DNA from 4 places in the Pseudoduganella sp. UC29_106 genome. Region 1 is predicted to be linked to each of the others. Evidence: predicted binding sites of a transcription regulator. Region 1 holds the regulator's gene; each other region holds the start of a gene.

Region 1 (5,623 bases):
CGCGCGCAACTGTGCGATGCGGCGCTGGCAGGTCGCCACCGACGAATGCACGCGCTCCGCGATCTCGCGCAAGGGGGTAGCCGCGTCGTCCTGCAGGATGTTGAGGATGGCGCGGTCGATGCGGTCCAGCTCCTTCATGCGAGGAGGCGCAGCGGGTGGGCGTAGTCCGGCCAGCAGGGTTCGAAGAAGTGCTCCACCATTGCGGGCGTGACGCCATCCAGCGTGGGCGGATTCCAGCGTGGGGCATTGTCCTTGTCGATGACCAGGGCGCGTACGCCTTCCAGGATTTCGCCATGCTCGAAGTTGCGGCGCACCAGGTTGCGCTCCATCCGCAGGCAGTCGGCCACGTCCAGCGACGCGCCGCGGCGCAGCAGTTCGTGGGTGACGCACATCATCAGCGGCGAGCGCTGCTCCATGGCGTTCAGCGACTTCTTCGCGAACGGGTCGGCATCGGTGCGCAGCGAGTCCATGATGGCGTCCACGCTGCCGGCCGAGAAGTGGCGGTCGATCAGGGCGCGCTGAGCTTCCAGCTCGCCGGCACCGGCCAGCTCGCGCATCGGCGCTGCGAAGGCGGCAATTTCGGCGGGCAGCGCAGCGGCGGGGGACGCGTCGATCAGCGCGCCCAGCGTACGCCATTCGGCTTCCGGCACGAAATGGTCGGCCAGGCCGAGATAGAGCGCGTCGGCGGCGCCCACGGTCAGGCCGGTCAGGCCCAGCCACATGCCCAGGCTGCCCGGCGCATGGGACAGGAAATGGCTGCCGCCCACGTCCGGGAACAAGCCGATATTGACTTCCGGCATCGCCAACTTCGTACGGCCGCTGACAATGCGCACGCCGCAGCCCGGCCCGCCCTGCGAGATGCCCATGCCGCCTCCCATCACCACCCCATCCATCAGGGCAATATACGGTTTGTTGTAGAAATGAATTAAATGATTTAGCCCGTATTCCTCGGTGAAGAAATCCTCAAGCAGCGCGCTGTTGCCCTGGGCGAGCTGTGGCCCACTTCATGGAAGAAACGGATATCACCGCCCGCGCACAAGGCTTTGCCGCTGCTGCTGCGGATCACCACCGCCGCCACGGACGCATCGCCGCGCCAGGCCAGCAGCGCACGCGTGATGGCGCGCACCATGTCGAGGGAGAGGGAGTTGAGTGCCTTGGGGCGGTCGAGGGTGATGAAGCCGGTGCTGTTGCTGATGTGGGTGATGACGTATTCGCTCATTGTTCTCAGGGTGAGGTTGCAAAAAGGGCGCCAGATGCGCCCTTTGTTGATGAGTCCCGCGTGTCCTTTACATAGCGGTGACTGGTGCTTCGTAAGTGTCCGGCAGATGCTTGATCGCTTCGTGGTTATGGTTCTGCACGCGGTCCTTGTGCTTCATGACCTGGCGATCCAGTTTGTCGATCAGCGTATCGATGGCGGCATAAAGGTCTTGCGAAAGGCTCTCCACATACACAGTCTTACCCGACATGCGCAGATTAATCTCTGCTTTTTGACGTTTTTCTTTCTCGGTGAGGTTATCTACAGTCAGGATGACAGCAATATCAATCACTTGATCGAAATGGCGTTTAATCCGCTCCAGCTTGTTCTGCACGTACTCGCGAATCGCTGGGGTCACTTCGACATGATGTCCACTGATGGTGAGATTCATACACACTCCTAAAGATGATGTCGCTTACAAGTTCATACATGCTTGTAGCATGCAGCGGAACCGTGCACTACAAAGACTTGCGGAGACTTACTGGTGGGATCTTCAATGCTTCTCGGTACTTGGCAACAGTACGTCGCGCTATGACCATGCCCTGTTCTCCCAGCATGTCCGCAATCTTACTGTCGGATAAAGGATTTTTCGGGTCTTCTGCTCCTGTCAATTGCACGATCAGCGCACGGATCGCAGTCGATGAGGCTTCACCCCCAGCTTCAGTCGCGACGTGGCTTCCAAAGAAATATTTCAACTCAAACATGCCATGCGGGGTGAGCATGTATTTTTGAGTTGTTACCCGAGAAATAGTGCTCTCGTGTAGTCCCAGTGTATCAGCTATTTCACGCAACACAAGGGGTCTCATGGCCACTGCGCCATGACTGAAAAAGTTCTTTTGTCTTTCTACTATCGCCTGCGAAACGCGCAGGATTGTGTCGAAGCGCTGGCGCATATTCTTGATCAGCCACTTGGCTTCCTGCAGCTGGGCGCTCATCTGGGATTCGCCCTTGCCCTGCTTGAGCAGGCTCGCGTACAAGGCATTCACGCGCAGGCGCGGCATGACGTCGTTGTTCAGGCTGACCTGCCAGCCATTGCGGCTCTTCTTCACGATCACGTCCGGCACGACATAGTCTGACACGTCTGACGCAAATTCAGCGCCCGGATGGGGATTGCACTGGCGAATCACCGCCTGCGCTTCGCGCAAGTCTTCATCGTCGCAGTCCAGCGCCTTCTTCAGCTTGTTGAACTCGCGCTGGGCAAACCAGGTCAGATGCTTCTCGACAATGCACAGCGCCATGCGGCGCGTGACCATGGGCACATTGGGCAGGCGCTTGATCTGCAGCGCCAGGCATTCGGACGCATTGCGCGCGCCCACGCCGACCGGGTCGAAGTTCTGCAGCAGCAACAGGGCCGTGCGCAACTCTTCCAGTTCGACTTCCAGCTCTTCCGGCAGGCGCGCATGGATCTCTTCCAGCGGTTCTTCCAGGTAGCCGTTCTCGTCCAGCGCATCGATGATGATTTCCATCAGCGCGCGGTCGCGCGCTTCCGCCACGGTCACGCGCATCTGCTCCAGCAGGTGCTCGCGCAGCGTGCAGTGGTTCGCTTCCAATTGCGGGCGGCTGTCCTCGTCGTCCGGCGACTTGTTGCGGCCGGAATCGCTCCAGTCGCTATCGCCTATGTCGCCGCCCTCGCCTTCGCCGCCTTCACCGCCTTCATAGCTGTCGGCTTCGGCGCTGGGCGCGGATTCGCCCTCGCCTTGCGGCGCGGACTCTTGTGGTGCTTCGGCAGAGCCATTGCCCTGGTTGATGGCGCCGTCCGCCAGCAGGCGCACCGAATGATCGAGCGGATCATCCAGGCGTTCCAGCAGCGGGTTGTCGCTCAGCAGCTGCTCCAACTCCTGGTGCAGCTCGAGCGTCGAGAGCTGCAACAGGCGGATGGATTGCTGCAGCTGCGGTGTGAGCGCCAGGTGTTGCGAGGTTCGCAGTTGCAGTGACTGTTTCATGGCCTTGCTTACATGCGGAAGTGTTCGCCGAGATACACGCGGCGGACAGACTCGTCGGCAATAATATCGTCCGGGCGGCCCGAAGCCAGCACCGAACCCTGGTTGATGATGTAGGCGCGATCGCAGATACCGAGCGTCTCACGCACATTGTGGTCGGTAATCAGCACACCGATATTGCGCTCCTTCAGGAAACGTACGATACGCTGGATTTCGATCACGGCAATCGGGTCCACGCCCGCGAACGGCTCGTCCAGCAGCACGAAGCGGGGGTTGGTGGCGAGGGCGCGCGCAATTTCCACGCGGCGGCGTTCACCGCCGGACAGCGACAGCGCCTGGTTCTCGCGCAGCTTTTCGATCTGCAGGTCGGCCAGCAGGGCTTCCAGGCGCTCGTCGATCTGCGCCTTGGTCATCGGCTTGCCGTCCACGTTCTGAATCTCCAGCACGGCGCGGATATTCTCTTCCACGGTCAGCTTGCGGAACACCGAAGCTTCCTGCGGCAGGTAGGACAGGCCCAGGGTGGCGCGCTTGTGGATGGGCAGCATGGACACGTCCACGCCGCCGATATCGATGGTGCCTGCGTCGGACGCGACCAGGCCCACGATCATGTAGAAGGACGTTGTCTTGCCCGCGCCGTTCGGCCCCAGCAGGCCTACCACTTCGCCGCAATCCACCTGCAGCGACACGTCATGCACCACCTGGCGCTTGCCGTAGGTCTTTTGCAGGCCCTTGACGACCAGGGTGCTTTCGCAAGTCGAAACCGCCATGCTTATTTCCCTGCCGCTGGCGTTGGGTTGGTCGTGGCCGGCGGCGTTGCCGGTGGAGCGGTGCGCGTCGGCTGGATCACCATCGTGCCGCGGCCGCCGCCCTGTTTTACTCTCGCCGGTGGAAGTGTTCTTCACGCTGAAGAATTCCTTGCGGCTGTCATAGGAGATGAATTCGCCTTCGACTTCGTCGCTCGGCTTGGCGCCTTCCAGGCGCTTGATCTTCGCCTTGCTGAACATCTTCACCAGTTCAACGTTCTCGTCGTACTCGATGCGTTCAGCCTCGCCTTCCACCCACTGGTCGCCTTCGCCGTCGCGCTTCTGGCGGAAGGTGGCCTTGCCGCCGCCGCCCGTCAGCACCACGTGCTGGAAGCCTTCCGGCGTCTGCGACACCACGGCGCGCGCCGCCTTCATCAACAGCGTGCCGCGCGTGAGGACCACATTGCCGGTGGCGATGCGCTGCTGCTTCACATCGTCCACTTCCAGGTTATCGAACTTGATTTCCATCGGCTTGTAGGAGTCGGCTTTTTCGGCGGCGGCCATGCCGCTCACCAAAGCCAGGACTGCCGAAAGCAGGAGTTTTTTCATCGTAATTCCATTCGTATTGGGTTAGCGCGCCTTCGGCGGGAAGACGAGCGTGCCGCGGCCGGACAGTTCCAACTGTCGGCTGGCGTTATTGGCGCGCATGCCACTGGCTTGCGCGGTGGTTTCACCCGATTTCATGCGCACCGGCTGGTCCGTCTCCATACGGTCCTCGTCCGGGTAGATCACCAGCTTATCCGTTTCCAGGTGCAGTTCCTGGTTCGCCTGCCCGGCGGCGCGGTCGATCCTTACCTCGTCGCGCAGGGTCACGCGGCTGTTCACATCATCCACCCGCGCCGTTTTCGAGCGGATATCCATGGGAGGCTTGTCCTCGGCCAGGCTGCGCACGATCGGCTTGTCGATCTCGGAGGAATCGTCGATCGGACGGTGGGTCAGCTTGTCGCCGGAGATGATGTAGCTTGGCTTGCCAACCTTGTTCAGGCGCACGAAGCTGAAGCGTTCGACGATGTAGTCCGGTTCATTCATCCGCATATCGGCCTGCATTTCCTCGCCGGCGCGGTTCAGCAACTCCAGTATCCAGAAGGAGCCGACGGCGGCAAACAGCGCCAGCAGCATGCCGAGCGACAGGCGGAAACGGTGGGCGGTCCTCTGGTTGCGCATGCTGCTCCCTTACACCATGAACTGGGTCATGATGCGCTCGTAGTTGCCCTGGGCGCGCAGAATGAATTCGCACACCTCGCGCACGGCGCCGCGGCCGCCGGCCGCTTCGGTAATATGATGCGCACGGCTGTGCACTTCCGGGCGGCCGTTCGGCACGCTGACGGCAAAGCCCACGCGGCTCAGGATGGGCAGGTCCACCACATCGTCGCCGATGAAGCCGACCTGCTCTTCGGTCAGGCCCAGTTGCTGGATCAGGGCGCGGAAGGGGGTGAGCTTGTCGTGCCCGCCCTGGTGCACGAACTCGATGCCCAGGTCCTTGGCGCGCGCAGCTACGGTGGCCGAACGGCGGGCGCTGATGATGGCGGTCTGCACGCCCGATTCCTGCAGCAGCTTTATGCCCAGGCCATCGTGCACGTTGAAGGTCTTCATCATCTCGCCTTCGGGGCCGTAGTGCAGGCTGC
Region 2 (5,623 bases), 950 kb from region 1:
GGTCGATGCTCTTGCGCGTGTTGTAGCGCTCGGCCAGCGTGCGCTTCGGCGTTTGCGTATCGGTCGCATCGATCTCGCCGGCGCGCGGATCGCGCTGGAAGGTGGCCCAGGTCACGCCTAGCGGGTCTAGCGTATCCTTCTGGCGCAGGCCGCTCGCGACCACGGTGAGTTTGCTGTCCGCACCGGGACGCACGGTGATCTTTGCCATTCCCTGGTCGCGCCGCGCCGCGCTGTGGTCGCGATAGCCGTCCGTCTCGAAGCGGGAGGCATCCAGCACATAGCCGACGCCGGCCGCGCTGCCTTGCGCGTTCAGGTCCGTCTTGCGCAGACCATCGCTACCGGCGGAGAAGCCCGCCTCCACGCTCGGCGCACCTTCGCCTTCGCGCGTGAACAGCTGGATCACGCCGCCGGAATGGTTGCCGTAGATGGCGGAATAGGGGCCGCGCAGGACTTCGATGCGTTCGGCCATGTCCAGGTTGAAGGTGGCGGCCTGGCCCTGGCCGTCCGGCATGCTGGCCGGGATGCCATCCGCGATCAGTCGCACGCCGCGCACGCCAAAGGCCGAGCGGGCGCCGAAGCCGGCGCGAGGAGATTTGCAGGTCCTGCGCATAGTTCTGACGGTTTTGCGCCACCACGCCCGGCACCGCGGCCAGCGCTTCGGACGCATTCACGCGCACCTGGCCGTCGCGGATGCGCGCCGCGTCCAGCACATCGACTGCGGCCGGCAGGTCGAAGCTGGCATGCTCGATGCGGCTGCCGCTGACGACGACCACGTCGGCAATGGCATCGCCCTCCGGCCCCGCACAGGCCAGGGTGGGGACGAACAGTCCGGCAATCAGACCGGCGATGACGTTCAGGCGGATCGGGCGCTGCATGTTGAACTCTCCTCGATGTGGTTTTTCACCACAGTAAGCAATATACCTGCCATGCCGTGCGCGGGCCGCCCCCGTGCTGGCATATGGATTGCATCGTATAGCGGGCCAACACCATACCAAGGAGACACCATGAAAGCAATCCTGTGCCTGGCGCTGTGCGCCATGGGCGCCGCCGCCGCAGCGCCATTCGCCTATGTACCCAATGAGAAGTCCGGCACGATCAGCGTGATCGACACGGCCAGCGACACCGTCGTACGCCAGATCGCCGCCGGCAAGCGCCCGCGCGGCATCGCCAGCGATGAGCGGGGCCGCCAGATCTTCGTCACCGACGCCGCCAGCAGCGTTTTGCTCGCCATCGACAGCAGCAGCGGCGTCACCGAAGCGCTGGCGCTGGGCCGCTCGCCCGAAGGCGTCAGCGTTTCGCCGGACGGCAAGCTGGTGGCGGTGGCCGTGGAGGAGAACAACAGCGTGACGCTGTTCGATGCCGTGACCCACGCCAAACTGGCGGACATCCCCGTCAAGGGCCGCAACCCGGAGCACGCCGTCTTCAGCCCGGACAGCCGCTACCTCTATGTGAGCGCCGAGGAAGCCGAGCAGGTGGACGTGATCGATGTCGGGCGCCACAAGCAGACCGGCTCCGTGGCCGTGGGCCTGCGTCCCCGGGGCATCGGCTTCTCGCCGGACGCCAGGCGCGCCTACGTAGCCTGTGAACTGGTGAACACCGTCTATGTAATCGACACGGCCTCACTGCGCACGCTTGCGGCCATACCGGCCGGGAAGAATGCCAACGGCATCGCCGTGCATCCGGACGGCCGCAGCGTCTATGTCTCGAACGGCATGGACGGCACCGTGATGCAGATCGATACCGCCCGCAACGCCGTCAGCGCCACGATCCCGGTCGGCAAGCGGCCCTGGAACATGGCCCTCACGCCGGACGGCGGCAAGCTGTATGTGGCCAACGGCCGCTCCAACAATGTTTCGGTGATCGACACGGCCAGCGCAAAGAAGGTGGCCGATATCCCCGTGGGCGAACTGCCCTGGGGCGTAGTGATCCGTTGAGTGGAGCAACAGGTGTTCAAGTTTGGAACATATGGAGCGCCGGTCAGCACGATTTCCCCCGCCGGATGCGCTGGCACGGCAATTGCGGAATACACAAGCGTGCCGCTTCGCACCGGGGCGGTCCCCACAACACACTGAATAGAGGACGACATGAATCTCGCGGACATCAGCAAACTGGGCGTGGCCAATCCCTTCAAGAAGCGTTACGACAACTACATTGGCGGCAAATTCGTGCCGCCGGTGAAGGGAGAGTACTTCGCCAACATCACTCCGATCACCGGCCTGCCGTTCTGTGAAGTTGCCCGCTCCACCGCGGAAGATGTCGAGCTGGCGCTGGATGCCGCCCACGCCGCGAAGGAGGCCTGGGGCAAGACCTCGCAGACCGAGCGCGCCAACATCCTGAACAAGATGGCCGACCGCATGGAGCAGAATCTGAGCCTGATCGCCACGGCCGAAACCATCGACAACGGCAAGCCTATCCGCGAAACGATGGCTGCCGACATCCCGCTGGCCATCGACCATTTCCGCTACTTCGCCGGTTGCATCCGCGCCCAGGAAGGCTCGGTCGCGCAGATCGATGCGCAAACCTACGCCTACCACTTCCACGAGCCGCTGGGCGTCGTCGGCCAGATCATCCCCTGGAACTTCCCCATCCTGATGGCCGTCTGGAAGCTGGCGCCAGCACTGGCCGCCGGCAATTGCGTGGTGCTGAAACCCGCCGAGCAGACGCCCGCTTCCATCATGGTCCTGCTGGAGGTGATCGCGGATCTGCTGCCGCCGGGTGTGCTGAATGTGGTTAACGGCTTTGGCCTGGAGGCGGGCAAGCCTCTGGCCTCCAGCAAGCGCATCGCCAAGATCGCTTTCACCGGTGAAACCGGCACCGGCCGTCTGATCATGGGCTATGCGGCGCAGAACCTGATTCCCGTCACGCTGGAACTGGGCGGCAAGTCGCCCAACATCTTCTTCGAGGATGTGATGGACGCGGACGATGCCTTCTTCGACAAGTGCCTGGAAGGCTTCGCCATGTTCGCGCTGAACCAGGGCGAGGTCTGCACCTGCCCGTCGCGCGTGCTGGTGCAGGAATCGATCTACGAGAAGTTCATCGAGCGCGCGCTGGCCCGCGTGGCTGCCATCCGCCAGGGCAATCCGCTGGATTCTTCCACCATGATCGGCGCCCAGGCTTCGCAGGAACAGCTGGAAAAGATCCTGTCCTATATGGATATCGGCCGCCAGGAAGGCGCGCAGTTGCTGGCCGGCGGCGAACGCACCATCCAGTCGGGCGATATGGAAGGCGGCTACTACGTGCGCCCCACCGTCTTCAAGGGCGACAACAAGATGCGCATCTTCCAGGAAGAGATCTTCGGCCCGGTCGTCTCCGTGACCACCTTCAAGGATGAAGAAGATGCTCTGCGCATCGCCAACGACACGTTGTACGGACTGGGCGCCGGCGTTTGGACGCGCGACGGCAGCCGCGCCTTCCGCGTCGGCCGTGGCATCCAGGCCGGCCGCGTGTGGACCAACTGCTATCACCTGTACCCGGCTCACGCAGCCTTCGGCGGCTACAAGCAGTCCGGCATCGGCCGTGAGAATCACAAGATGATGCTCGAACACTATCAGCAGACCAAGAACCTGCTGGTCAGCTACAACCCCAACGCACTGGGCTTCTTCTAACCTTGGGAGACGGAGTATGGATAACGCCATTGCCCGCGTCACAGCGACCGACGAAGCGCTGGAACTGATCGCCGCGCTGCATCAGCGACACGGCCCGATCATGTTCTTCCAGTCCGGCGGCTGCTGCGACGGCAGCGCGCCGATGTGCTATCCGGCGAGTGAGTTCAATGTCAGCGAAACGGACGTCTACCTGGGCAACCTGGGCGGCGCACCGTTCTTCATCGGCCTGGAGCAGTACGAGTACTGGGAACACACGCAGCTGATCATCGATGTGGTGCCGGGCAATGGCGGCATGTTCTCGCTCGAAAACGGCAGCGGCAAGCGCTTCCTGCTCCGTTCCCGCCTATTCAGTGACGCAGAGTGCGACGCCTTGCAGGCCTCGCGCCAGATCAAACGATAACAAAGGAGACAACCGTGAAATACATCACCATGGGATTGCTGCTTGGCGCCACCGCACTGGCCCAGGCAGGCAGCGGCAGCGTGACCACCACGATGCTCGATAATGCGGCCAGGGACACGAGCAGTGTACTGTCCTCCGGCATGGGATCGGAGGGCCAGCGCCATTCGACGCTCACGCAGATCAACACGAAGACCGTTGGAAAGCTGGTGCCCGCGTGGTCCTTCTCCTTCGGCGGCGAGAAGCAGCGCGGCCAGGAATCGCAGCCGGTCATCTACAACGGCAAGATGTTCGTCACCGCCTCGTATTCGCGCCTGTTCGCGATCGACCTCAAGACGGGCAACAAGCTGTGGAAGTATGAGCACCGCCTGCCGGACGGCATTATGCCCTGCTGCGACGTGATCAACCGCGGCGCTGCGCTGTACGACAATCTCGTCATCTTCGGCACGCTGGATGCCTACCTGGTCGCGCTGGACCAGGATACCGGCAAGGTCGTGTGGAAGGAGAAGGTCGACGACTACGCCGCTGGCTATTCGATGACCGCGGCGCCCCTGATTGCCAAGGGTATCCTGCTCACCGGCGTATCCGGCGGTGAGTTCGGCGTGGTTGGCCGCGTTGAAGCGCGCAATCCGAAAACGGGCGAGCTGCTGTGGATGCGACCCATGGTCGAGGGCCATATGGGCTACCGCTACGACAAGGACGGCAACCCGATCGAGAACGGCATCACCGGCACTGTCAACAAGAGCTGGCCGGGCGAGCTGTGGAAAACGGGGGGCGCTTCAACCTGGATGGGAGGCACCTATGATCCGAAGACGGGCCTGGCCTACTTCGGCACCGGCAACCCGGCGCCATGGAACAGCCACCTGCGGCCAGGCGACAACCTGTATTCCTCGTCTACCGTGGCGCTGGACCCTGAAACGGGCGCCATCAAGTGGGCTTACCAGAACACGCCGAACGATGCCTGGGACTTCGACGGCGCCAACGAATTCGTGACCTTCGATATGGACGGCAAGCGTTACGGCGGCAAGGCCGACCGCAATGGCTTCTTCTACGTGATCGATGCGAAAGAGGGCAAGCTGCAGAACGCCTTCCCCTTCGTGCACAAGATCACCTGGGCTTCCGGCATCGATTTGAAGACGGGCCGTCCGATCTACACCTCCGATGGCCGTCCCGGCGATCCAACCAAGGGTGAGGAAGGCAAGAAGGGCAGCACGGTGTTCGCAGCACCGGCCTTCCTCGGCGCGAAGAACCAGATGCCGATGGCATACAGCCCGCAGACAAAGCTGTTCTACGTGCCGGCGAATGAATGGGGCATGGATATCTGGAATGAGCCGATCAGCTACAAGAAGGGCGGCGCCTATCTGGGCGCGGGCTTCACCATCAAGCCGCTGTACGACGATTACATCGGCGCGCTGCGCGCCATCGATCCGAAGAGCGGCAAGATCAAGTGGGAAGTGAAGAACAATGCGCCGCTGTGGGGCGGCGTGATGACGACTGCCGGCGGCCTTGTCTTCTATGGCACGCCTGAAGGCTACCTGAAAGCGCTGGACGCAAACACTGGCAAGGAGCTGTGGAAGTTCCAGACCGGCTCCGGCGTTGTGGCGCCGCCTGTTACCTGGCA
Region 3 (5,623 bases), 130 kb from region 1:
AACGCTGGCCGCCGGCGGGCTGGAACATTTCCAGGGCCTGATCGAGGAATACGAGAACGAACACAATGTGCCGGCAACGGAAATTGCCGCGGCCCTGGCCGTGATGGCGCGCGGCGGCAAGCCGCTGTTGCTGGACAAGTCGCTGGAGCGCGGCTGGCATGAAGACGGCGCGCCGCGTCCCGAACGCGCTGAACGCGGCGAGCGTGAGTTCCGTGAGGATCGTCCTCCTCGCGCCGAGCGCCCTGAGCGCGCGAAGAAGGAGCGTGTCCCGCGCGAGGCGGAAGCGGGCATGCAGACCTATCGCGTTGAAGTGGGTTACCGCCACGGCGTCAAGCCGGGCAATATCGTGGGCGCCATCGCCAACGAAGGCGGCGTCGATTCCAAGTACATCGGCCGCATCGAAATCTTCGACGACTACACCATCCTCGACATGCCGGACGACCTGCCGCCCGACACGCTGGACGTGATCGGCGGCCTGCGCGTGGCGGGCCAGTTCCTGCGCATCCACCGCGACGGCGACGACGCGCCAACCGAGAAGCCAAAAGGTGGTGTCAGGCACGACGTGCCTGACACCAGGGTTCCGCCCTTGGTTTCGCGTGAGGACGACGAGGAGCCGGCCTTCGAAGACAAGCCGAAAAAGAAAAAGAAGGACAAGACCGGCCAGCCCGATGTGCCGATGCGCGCCTACCGCATCGAGGTGGGCAGCCAGCACGCCGCCACGCCGGCCAATATCGTTGGCGCCATCGCCAACGAGAGCGGCCTGGAAGCGCGCTTCATCGGCCGCATCGAGATCCTGGACGACCACAGCTTCCTCGAAATGCCGGACGGGATGCCGGACGAGATTTTCCGCCATCTGAAAAAAGTCTGGGTCGGCGGCCAGCAGCTGAAAATCAGCAAGGCCGACGAAATGCCGCCTGAATCGGCCAAGCACACCCCGCCGAAGAAGCCCGTTCCCGGCAAGCCGCGCCGCGAAAAATAAGCTTTTCGCACATCGCTGGTGCAATCTTGCACCACGGATAACGCCTCGCCGCCAAAATGTCGGGGTCAGACCCCACCAATGTCGGGGTCTGACCCCGACATTGGGGCGTGGCCTGAATTTTGCATGACATACACCAGTTATCCCTTCTTTTCGAAAGGTGGCGGATGTTATTGCGAAACGATCTCCTTGAATTCAGCGAGCCAAGGCGCAGGGTGGTCCGGATACTCTGGATCGACGTCTCACGCAGTTTCGCCTATGTGTTCGACGTGGCTTCCGCGGCTGCGGAAGTCGAACTGCACCGCGTGCCGGTGCTGGAAAGCGAACTGGCAAAGGGCCGGGTGCGCCGGCTGGAGTCCGACCCGCATCTGGTGATCGCGAACCAGCAGCTGCTGCCGGCCAAGCACATCCAGCTCCGCGACCGCGCCTGGAATGTGCTCTCCGACCTGGTGCTGCAGGAGCCGGACATTTACGAGCCGCGCCGGCGCGGCCAGCTGGTGCAGGAAGCCACGCGCCGTCACGGCATCTCCCATCCCACCATCTACCGCTACCTGCGCCGCTACTGGCAGCGCGGGCAGACGCCCAATGCGTTGCTGCCGGATTACGCCAACTCCGGTGGGCGGGGCAAGAGCCGCACGTCCACGGTGGGCGTCAAGCGCGGCCGGCCGCGCAAGGATGGCGGCGCGGACGGCGTGAATGTGGACGATGCGATGCGCGTGGTGTTCCGGCTGGCGGCTGCGCGCCATGCAGCGTCGAACAGGCAGTTCTCGCGCCGCGCCTGCTATGACGAGATGCTGCGCGACTTCCTGTGCGAGCGCACTCCCGACCAGTACTCGCGCCGCCTGCGCCGCACGCAAGCCAGCGGCGCCTTGCCCAGCTTCGGCCAGTTCAATTACTGGCTGGACCAGGATGGCATGCTGTCATCGCAGCCGCAGGAGGCGCCCTTGCCTGAAGGGACGGCCGTAGCACGCCAGGGCCAGCCCGGCGCCGCTTTCCGGCTGGACGTGTTGCCGTTCGGCCTGCAGCTGCTGCACGGGCAGGACCGCAACCTGCTGGCCGGCTCGCCCACGCTGTACGTGGTCACGGACGTCTTCAGCGGCATGGTCACGGGCTTCTACGCCAGCATGGAGGCGACGGGCTTCAGCCAGGCCATGATGGCGCTGGCCAGCTGCGCGTCCGACAAGCAGCGCATGGCGCGCCGCCACGGCCGCATGCTGACGCCGCAGGAGTGGCCGTGCGCGCACCTGCCGGAACGCCTGCTGCTGCCGCCCGAGTTGATGCTGCGTGCGAACAGTGATGCGCTGCTGGCGAATTTCCACGTGCGCTGCGTGGCCGACTATGAAACGCCGGACCGGCCCTGGTTGTCCTTCCTGCGCAGCTGCTTCGGCGCCGCTGCGGACGGCGCGGGCTTGGGCAAGCTGGATGGCGTCCTCACCCTGAGCGAGTTCCGTCGCATCGTCATGGACCGCCTGCTGGCCTACAACCGCACGGCCGGCGCCGGCGTGCACGCACCGCTGCAGCTGTGGGAATGGGGCGTGCGTCAGCGCGGGGCGTCGCTCAAGCAGTTCCCGGAAGACCTGGTGCGCTGCTGCCTGCTGCCCGTCAGCGAGGCATGGGTGACGGCCGAAGGCATCTGCGTGCAGGGGAATTACTTCAGCTGCCCGCGCGCCGAGCATGAGCGCTGGTTCGAGCGTGCCCGCATGCGCGGCCGCTGGCCCGTACGAGTGGCGGTCGATCCGTCCAGCGAGGGCATGGTGTACCTGGTGGATGCGGCCGCGCCGCTGCAGTTCCATGTGTGCCGTCCGGTCGAGCGCATCGCGATGGTGCAGCCATCCGTGCAATTGGCAAGTATCTGAAAAAGAGCTTACACAAAACAAAGTACTGTCGTGGTCCGTAATAAAGCGCGCCTTGTCCCACAAGGCGCGCTTTTTGTTTAAACAGTTTATTTCTTCTTCCGAATAGAGTCGTTTCGCAGAGGGTTTTGGCACAACGATTGCTTTACCACTGTCATTCATAGCAGACGAGGTGACAGATGGAAGAACGCTCGATTACACGAAGGCAGTTCCTGTACCGCGCGGCGGCGGTGGGCGGCACAGGGCTCTTGCTGAACGCGATGAATGCATGGGGCATAGGCATCGCATCGAAGGTAAATTCGCCGCCGGTGCTGGTCGGCGACGGCAAAGGGAAGCGCGTGGTGATCCTTGGCGCGGGCCTGGCGGGGATGACGGCGGCCTATGAGCTGGGCAAGCTCGGATACACGGTGCAGGTGCTGGAGGCCCGTGATTTCGCTGGCGGCCGCTGCCAGACTGCGCGCAAGGGCTTTTCGCTGACGGAGCTGGGCGGCGAGAAGCAGGACTGCAAATTCGATGAAGGCCAGTACATCAACCACGGCCCCTGGCGCATCCCGCTGCACCACCAGTCAACGCTGTACTACACGCGCCTGTTCAACGTACCGCTGGAAGTCATGGTCAACGATAACGACCACTCCTTCGTCTATCTGGAAAATGGCGGGCCGCTGGCGAAACAGCGGCTGCGTCCGGCCCAGATCAAGGCCGACATGCGCGGCCACGTGGCCGAGCTGCTGGCCAAGGCCGTCAAGGGCAATATGCTGGACCAGGATCTGACCGCGGACGACAAGCGCTCACTGCTCGACTACCTGGCGCACGAGGGCCAGCTGGATCAGGTGGATCTGCGCTACAAGGGCCGCAGCGGCCGCGGTTATGCCGTCAATCCCGGCGCCGGCCTGAATCCGGGACGCCTGTCCGACCCGCTCGGCTTCGAGGAGCTGCTGTCCTCGCGCATCGGCAATGTCTATAGCGCCGTGCAGGACTTCCCGATGCAGAACACCATGTTCCAGCCGGTGGGCGGCATGGATGCCATTGCCAAGGCTTTCGAGAAGCAGGTGGGACGCACCATCCGCTACAAGGCGGAAGTGCAGTCCATTGCGCACGGGGAGCGCAGCGTGACGGTGAAGTACAAGGACACCGCCAGCGGCAAGCTGCACAGCGTGACCGCCGATTACTGCCTCTGCACCTTGCCGCTCTCCGTGCTGCGCCATGTGGAGACGGACTTCTCCGACAACTTCAAGCAGGCCATTGCCACCGTCGCCTACGCGCCCGTCGGCAAGATCGGCCTGCAGATGAAGCGCCGCTTCTGGGAAGAGGACGACCAGATCTACGGCGGCCATGTGCTGACCGATATGGCGGGCATCAACACGATTTCCCTGCCGTCCTCCAATTGGCAGAAGAAGAAGGGCGTGTTGCTGGGCTACTACAACTACCAGACCTCGGCCATCGAAATCAGCGCGCTGTCCCCGGCCGAACGCGCCGAGTTCGCAGTGAAGGCGGGCCAGAAGATCTTCCCGGCCTACCGCGACTCCTACGAAAGCGCGTTCTCCGTCGCGTGGCACCGCGTGCAATACAACCTGGGCGGCTGGGCCGACTGGAGCGAGGAAAAACGCAAGACCGTCTACCCGCTGCTGCTGCAGGGCGAGGGCAGGGTGATGCTGGCCGGCGAGCACCTGAGCTACCTGGGCGGCTGGCAGGCAGGCGCCATCGAATCGGCTTGGCAGCAACTGGAACGCATTCATGAAAGGGCAAGCGCATGACCTTGAGGACCATTCTCGCCGCAGCAATGCTGATCGTCCACGGCGGCGCCTTCGCCGACGGCAAGGCGATTTTTGCCAAGAACTGCGCGGCCTGCCACCAGGCCACAGGCAAAGGCATCCCCGGCGCTTTCCCGGCGCTGGCTGGCAGCAAGTTCGTGCAGGGGCCGTCGGCGGACGTGGCAGCCGTGCTGCTGAAAGGGCGGGGCGGCATGCCCGATTTCTCGCCCACGCTGGCGGATGCCGATATCGCCGAAGTCCTCAGCTACGTGCGCAGCTCCTGGGGCAACCAGGCGCCTGCGCTGACGGAGCAGGAAGTTTCATCGCTGCGCGACGCATTGAAGGTCGAGCGGTTCGCCGCCGGGCAGATGTCGAACAAACATTAACGGTCCGCACGCACGGCGGATCAAAACGATCCGCCCTACGCTGCTGTGGCTCGGCCAATTGAACGAATTGAACGAATTGCAGCCCACCGCGTCGCGAAAAGCGTAGGGCGGATCATTGATCCGCCGTGCCAGAGCCGCCACCAACATCGAATACAAAGGAAACCGCATGCAAACCAAAGCAATCCTGGCCGCCGCAACCCTGACCCTGGTCGCCAACCTCGCCGCCGCCCAGGACATCGTCCGCCACAAAATCCCCGGCTCGGACTTCCCGATTGCGCAGGCCGTAACCCTGCCGCCGAGTGCAACCATTCATTTCATCAGCGGCCAGGTGCCGCCGGTGATTGACAAGAACGCCCCGGCCGATTCGCTGGCCGCGTATGGCGATACCAAGACCCAGACACTGGGCGTATTGAAGAAGATTGAGGAGATCCTGAAGGGCATGGGCCTGTCCATGGGCGATGTGGTGAAGATGCAGGTCTTCCTGGTCGGCGACCCGGCCAAGGGCGGCCGCGCCGACGTCAAGGGCTTCATGGAGTCCTACACCCAGTTCTTCGGGGGGGCACAACCCAACCTGCCGGCCCGCGCCGTGATGCAGGTGGCCGCGCTGAACGTGCCCGGCTGGCTGGTTGAAATCGAAGTTGTAGCTGCAAAGAAGTA
Region 4 (5,623 bases), 3.2 Mb from region 1:
GCGTCCCTTGGGGTGAGCATGGGTGACCGCCTCGCCACCCTGGCCTGGAATGGCTACCGGCACCTGGAGGCGTACTATGCCGTGTCCGGCTGGGCGCCGTGCTGCACACGATTAATCCGCGCCTGCATCCGGAACAGATTGCCTACATCGTCAACCACGCGGAAGACCAGTTCCTGCTGTTCGACCTGACCTTCCTGCCTCTGGTGGAAGCCATTGCCCCGCATTGCAAGGGCGTGCGCGGCTGGGTGCTGATGGCGGACGAAGACCGCCTGCCGGCCGAAACGAAGATTCCCAATCTGATGAGTTATGAGTCGCTCCTGGCAGGCCAGCCTTCAATCTCCGAATGGCCGCTGTTCGACGAGAATTCCGCCGCCACCCTGTGCTACACCTCGGGTACCACCGGCCATCCCAAGGGCGCGCTGTATTCGCACCGTTCGACCGTGCTGCACGCCTACGGCTCGGCGATGCCGAATGCGCTGGACGTAGGCGCCCGCGATACCGTGCTGCCTGTGGTGCCGATGTTCCATGTGAATGCCTGGGGCCTGCCATACTCGGTGCCGCTGAGCGGGGCCAAGCTGGTTTTCCCTGGCGCGGCGCTGGATGGCAAGTCGCTTTATGAGCTGTTCGAAGCGGAAGGCGTGACCTTTTCGGCCGGCGTGCCTACTGTCTGGCTCGGCCTGATCAACTATGCGCAGCTGAACAAGCTGAAGTTCTCGACCTTCCGCCGCACCGTGATTGGCGGCGCGGCCTGCCCGCCAGCCATGATGGATACGCTGATCGACGAATTCGGCGTGGACGTCGTGCACGCCTGGGGCATGACGGAGATGTCGCCGCTGGGAACGACTTGCGGCTTGCTGGCACGGCACACGAAGTTGCCGCTGGAGGAGCAGCGCAAGGTCTTGCGCAAGCAGGGGCACGCTATCTATGGCGTGGACATGCGCATCGTCAGCGATGAAGGCGAGGAGCTGCCCTGGGACGGCAAGACTTTCGGCCACCTGCAGGTGCGCGGCCCCTGGATCATTTCCTCCTACTTCAAGCAGGAAGGCGGTGACGTGCTGGACCGCGGCTGGTTCCCGACCGGAGACGTGGCCACCATCGACGCAGACGGCTTCATGCAAATTACCGACCGCAGCAAGGACGTGATCAAGTCCGGCGGCGAGTGGATCGGCACCATCGACCTGGAAAACATCGCGGTCGCGCACCCGGCGGTGATGCAGGCAGCCTGTATCGGCATCCGCCATCCAAAGTGGGACGAGCGTCCGTTGCTAGTGGTCGTGTGCCGGCCCGGCATGTCCGTCAGCCGGGAGGAGCTGCTTGGCTTCTTTGAAGGGAAGATTGCGAAGTGGTGGATGCCGGACGACGTGGTCTTCGTCGAGGCGCTGCCGGTAGGCGGCACCGGCAAGATCCAGAAGAACAAGCTGCGCGAGCAGTTCAAGGACTACAAACTGCCGACAGCCGGATAAAAAAACGGCCGCATCGCTGCGGCCGCAAGGCTGATTACTTAGTGACCCTGACGGTGGCATAGGCCCCGTTATTCGACGCATCACGGACCAACGCATAGATCATGTGGGAGCCGGCCGCGATATTGGTCGTATCCCAGGCGTAAGACATGGAACTGCCGGAACCGGTGGCGCGCAATGCGCCGTCAACATACAGCTGAATTTTAATGCCGGCCGGGCCCATATTGTCGGATGCCTCAACCTTTACGTTGACCAGACCGCTGACCTGGCCGCCGACCGGGTTGGTGATCTTGACCACTGGCACGATTGTATCGTTTACCGGGGCTGGCGCCGGGGCAGGTGTTGCGTTTGCCACATTCACCGACACTGGCGTGGACGAAGCCACGTTGCCGGCAGCGTCGTACGCCACGGCGGTCAGCGACACCAGCCCATTTGCAACGCCCTTGGTATCCCAGGAGAAGGAATACGGTGCCGCGGTGTCGGTCGCGACCACGGTGCTGTTCACTTTCAGCTCCACGCGGGCCACGCCCACGTTGTCGGCGGCGTTCACGTTGACCGTGGCGGTGCCGGAAACCGTGCTGCTGGCGGCCGGGGAAGCGATTGCTACGGTCGGCGCGGTCGTGTCCACTGGCGTGCTTGCGGCAATCGCGGCGTTCACGGCAGCGGCGGCATTCACACGGCCGTAGCCGAAGTAGATGTCACGGCCGGGCGAGCCCAGGTCGGTGGCGGTCGAGAAGAGCAGGCTTTCGATCTTGTTCGCGTCCAGAGACGGATTGGCGGACATCATCAGCGCGGCAACGCCTGCAGCCACGGGGCTCGCGAAGGAAGTGCCGTTCCAGCCGCCGTAAGAGCCGCCGTTGACGGTCGAATAGATCCCAGAACCCGGTGCGGACAGGGAAACGAAGCTGCCATAGCTGGAGAAGCTGGAGCGGTTGTCGGCGCTGTCGGTCGCGGACACGGCGATCATCGTCGTGGTCGGCGTGAAACCTTCGTCGCGGTTGGAGTTGCCAGCCGAGACGAATAACAGGCCGCCCTTGCTGCGCAGGTATTGCGCGGCGCTCTGCACGGCGGCGCTGGTCGGCACGCTGGCGTAGCTGATATTGGCTACGCGCGCCCCGTGGTCGGCTGCATAAGTCACGGCGCTGGCCATGGTCGAGAAGTAGGCATAGCAGCTGCCGGTGGCAGCGTCCTTGTACGCGATACGCAGCGGCATGATCCTGGCCTGTCCGGCCACGCCCGCCACGCCGGCGCCATTGTTCATGGCGGCAGCAGCGGTGCCGGCGACGGCGGTGCCATGGCCGCAGACGTCGCTGGTGTCCGCATTATTGTTGTAGACGTTCCAGCCCGGTACCAGGCGCGAAGCCAGGTCGGGGTGGGTCGGGTCCACGCCGCTATCCAGGATGGCGATGGTGACGCCAGCGCCCTGGGCCTTGTCCCACGCGAGGTTGGCGCCGATCTTGGCGAGGTGCCATTCGCTGCCGTAGTAGGGGTCGTTCGGCACAGCGGTCAGCAAGACCTTGCGGTCCAGTTCCACGGCCTTGAAGTCAGGATTCTTGCGCAGGGCGGCCAGCACGGCTTTTTCATTGCCGGAAGCGATGTCCACGATGTTGATATTGCTCTGGCCCATCTTGCGGCGCTTGCCGCCATGCGGACGGATAGCGTTATCGAAATTGGCCGAGGTCACACCCTCGCGAGGGATGACCAGGATGCGGCCGCGGGCGAATTCGCCGTCGGCCAGGTCTTCGTCAGCGGCGCCATGCTTGGCGTGCGCTGCCGGCGCCATCGCGCTCAGGGCAGCGGCGACAGCGAAAAAGGATGCGGTGATGAGGGTGTTGCGGGGCAGGGAGATTGCAGATTGCTTGGTCATTGAGTCTTTCAACGCGGTGATGAGATAACTCAAGTGATCTTAATGGAGCACTTTTTGAGGAGTAATCAAAATTTCTTTTGAACAGAAAATATGTGGCTTATTATCCTGGACGTTTTGCAACTTTATTGCTGAGTTAAAAAATGAACTGAACACATAAACCATCTGTTGCCATTTTTTACTACATTGTTTCTTGTGCATCGCTTAGTTCTCAATATTAATTTAACTGGCTCTATGGCATGCCTATGTCATTGATTTAAAACCCATAATGTCGAATTTTCTTACAACTGCTGACTGCGCATGCAAAAGGATAGCTGTAACTAATTGATTACACGTTGATTAGAGGTTTAGGCATATTTTATGCATTATATTTTTGCAGACAAAAAATGGGGATGTCATGAAGACATTTAAAAGGAAGCTGGGAACTATCGCTGGAGCAATAGGAATGCTGTTCAGCATGAGCGCGCATGCAGATCTGGCATTGGACCTGACAAGTGCGGGCGCGTCGGGCACGCTCGGTACCGCTTTTTATAAGCAAGTGCCCGCGCAACCAACCGGCAGTGGGGTGATAAAGTCATTCGTGCGTGTGCGCGACGCGAGTGCGACGGTCGTGCAAGGCTATAACACCACGGTTTCGGGCACCTATAATAACGACGGCACCGATACCTATAACCATGAAATTACGGTCGGGCAAGTCGGCCTGATCGACACCACTCCCGGGGTTCCGGGTGGCGAAGTGATGCGGTTCCTGCTTGACATCAACCAGACCGGAGCCAATCCCAAGCTGAGCCTGGATGAATTGCAAATCTACATTTCGACTAACCCGAATCAGTCGCTCACGCCGACTATGAATCAAGGTACGCTGCTCAACCCGCTCAACAGCTTCCTTGTGTACCAGATGGATTCTGGCAGCCAGAATAATCGGGTCGATCTTGACTTCTCACTTAATAGCGGCAGCGGTAGCGGCGATATGACGGTAGACATCCCCGTTGCGTTACTGAATGCCGCGTTTACTGCAGGCGGCATGTTGTTCGATACCCTTGCCGAAAGGAATGGCGCGTATATTTACCTTTACTCACGCTTTGGTCAAGTATGGCCGAATAACGACGGCTATGAAGAATGGACCTACCTGAAAGGTGGTCCGCTGGACAATCCTTGCGTTCCGTCCCCGGGCAACCCCTGCGGCACGCCACCGCTGGAAACGCCCGAGCCAGGAACTCTCGCGCTGCTGGGAGCCGGCCTGTTCGGCCTGGCCTACAGGCGCCGGCATTTGTTCTGACCGCAGGTCAATAAAAAACCGGCAGCCTTGGCTGCCGGTTTTTTTATTGCTTGAAGCTTACCTGCTCGACACGTTCACCGTAGTGGTGGAAGTGTTGCCAGCAGGATCTTTCGCAACTGCCTGGATCGAGTGGCCTCCGCTGCCGGACTTCTTCGTATTCCAGCTGTACGACAGGCTGGAGCCGGAACCCGATGCTTTCAGGGCGCCATCCACATACAGCTGCAGGGAGATGCCGGAATTGCCGCTGTTGTCAGTTGCGTTCACAGTCACGTTCACATTGCCACGCACCGTGTTGCCATTCGATGGATTGGTGATCTTGACCGATGGTGGCGTAGTGTCGACGGCTGGAATTGGAGCAGTGACGGTGTTAGCGACGTTCACGGATACTGGCGTCGACGATGTCACGTTGCCCGCAGCGTCGTATGCAACTGCAGTCAGGGTCGCCAGACCATTGGCTACGCCGTTGGAATCCCATGCGAAGGCAAACGGCGCCGAGCTGTCGGTGGCGACGACGGTGCTGTTGACCTTCAGATCGACGCGAGCCACGCCCACGTTGTCCGCTGCGTTGACGTTGACCGCCACGGAGCCGGAAACGGTGCCGTTGGCCGATGGCGAAGTGATTGCCACGGTCGGGGCGGTGGTGTCCGGAGCCGGAGTGGTGGACGAGCCGGCGGCTGCTTGTACGGCAGCAGCGGCGTTCACGCGGCCATAGCCGAAGTAGGGGTCGCGGCCGGCGGCGCCGAGATCCACGGCGGTCGAGTACATCAGGCTTTCGATCTTGGCATTGCTCAGCGACGGATTGGCGGCCATCATCAGGGCCGCCACGCCGGCTGCCACGGGGGCGGAGAACGAGGTGCCGTTGACGCCGCCGTAGCCGCCACCCTGTACGGTGGTGTAGATGCCGGCGCCCGGAGCGGACAGGGACACGTAGTTGCCGTAGCTGGAGAAGCCGGCCTTGGCGTCGGTGCTGTCGGTCGCGGACACCATGATCATGCTGGTGGTCGGCGTGAAGCCTTCGTC

The links. Region 1 encodes sigma-54, which starts transcription at its own class of promoters, with help from an activator protein. Its sites were predicted from a motif close to TGGCANGNAANCTGCTTT; they were not measured.
Region 2: the regulator sigma-54 is predicted to act here: its motif matches at 2,006-2,023, upstream of adh (aldehyde dehydrogenase).
Region 3: the regulator sigma-54 is predicted to act here: its motif matches at 2,959-2,976, upstream of ACHMW6_RS31070 (flavin monoamine oxidase family protein).
Region 4: the regulator sigma-54 is predicted to act here: its motif matches at 3,674-3,691, upstream of ACHMW6_RS16190 (PEP-CTERM sorting domain-containing protein).

What each region holds. Positions count from the first base shown of each region.
Region 1 covers NZ_CP171977.1:6,367,550-6,373,172, forward strand. Annotated here, with positions in the region: gene ACHMW6_RS31705 (Lrp/AsnC family transcriptional regulator) at 1-138, opposite strand, end outside; partial or broken gene ACHMW6_RS31710 (enoyl-CoA hydratase/isomerase family protein) at 135-1,219, opposite strand; gene hpf (ribosome hibernation-promoting factor, HPF/YfiA family) at 1,287-1,646, opposite strand; gene ACHMW6_RS31720 (RNA polymerase factor sigma-54) at 1,714-3,198, opposite strand; gene lptB (LPS export ABC transporter ATP-binding protein) at 3,207-3,962, opposite strand; partial or broken gene lptA (lipopolysaccharide transport periplasmic protein LptA) at 4,134-4,547, opposite strand; gene lptC (LPS export ABC transporter periplasmic protein LptC) at 4,569-5,162, opposite strand; gene ACHMW6_RS31740 (KdsC family phosphatase) at 5,172-5,623, opposite strand, start outside.
Region 2 covers NZ_CP171977.1:15,181-20,803, forward strand. Annotated here, with positions in the region: gene ACHMW6_RS00440 (TonB-dependent receptor family protein) at 1-544, opposite strand, end outside; gene ACHMW6_RS00445 (beta-propeller fold lactonase family protein) at 1,005-1,934, shown strand; gene adh (aldehyde dehydrogenase) at 2,085-3,605, shown strand; gene ACHMW6_RS00455 (DUF779 domain-containing protein) at 3,622-4,005, shown strand; gene ACHMW6_RS00460 (PQQ-dependent methanol/ethanol family dehydrogenase) at 4,035-5,623, shown strand, end outside.
Region 3 covers NZ_CP171977.1:6,232,986-6,238,608, reverse strand. Annotated here, with positions in the region: gene ACHMW6_RS31080 (DEAD/DEAH box helicase) at 1-979, shown strand, start outside; gene ACHMW6_RS31075 (hypothetical protein) at 1,192-2,832, shown strand; gene ACHMW6_RS31070 (flavin monoamine oxidase family protein) at 3,009-4,583, shown strand; gene ACHMW6_RS31065 (c-type cytochrome) at 4,580-4,966, shown strand; gene ACHMW6_RS31060 (RidA family protein) at 5,133-5,623, shown strand, end outside.
Region 4 covers NZ_CP171977.1:3,163,301-3,168,923, forward strand. Annotated here, with positions in the region: partial or broken gene ACHMW6_RS16180 (3-(methylthio)propionyl-CoA ligase) at 1-1,463, shown strand, start outside; gene ACHMW6_RS16185 (S8 family serine peptidase) at 1,498-3,327, opposite strand; gene ACHMW6_RS16190 (PEP-CTERM sorting domain-containing protein) at 3,722-4,603, shown strand; gene ACHMW6_RS16195 (S8 family serine peptidase) at 4,661-5,623, opposite strand, start outside.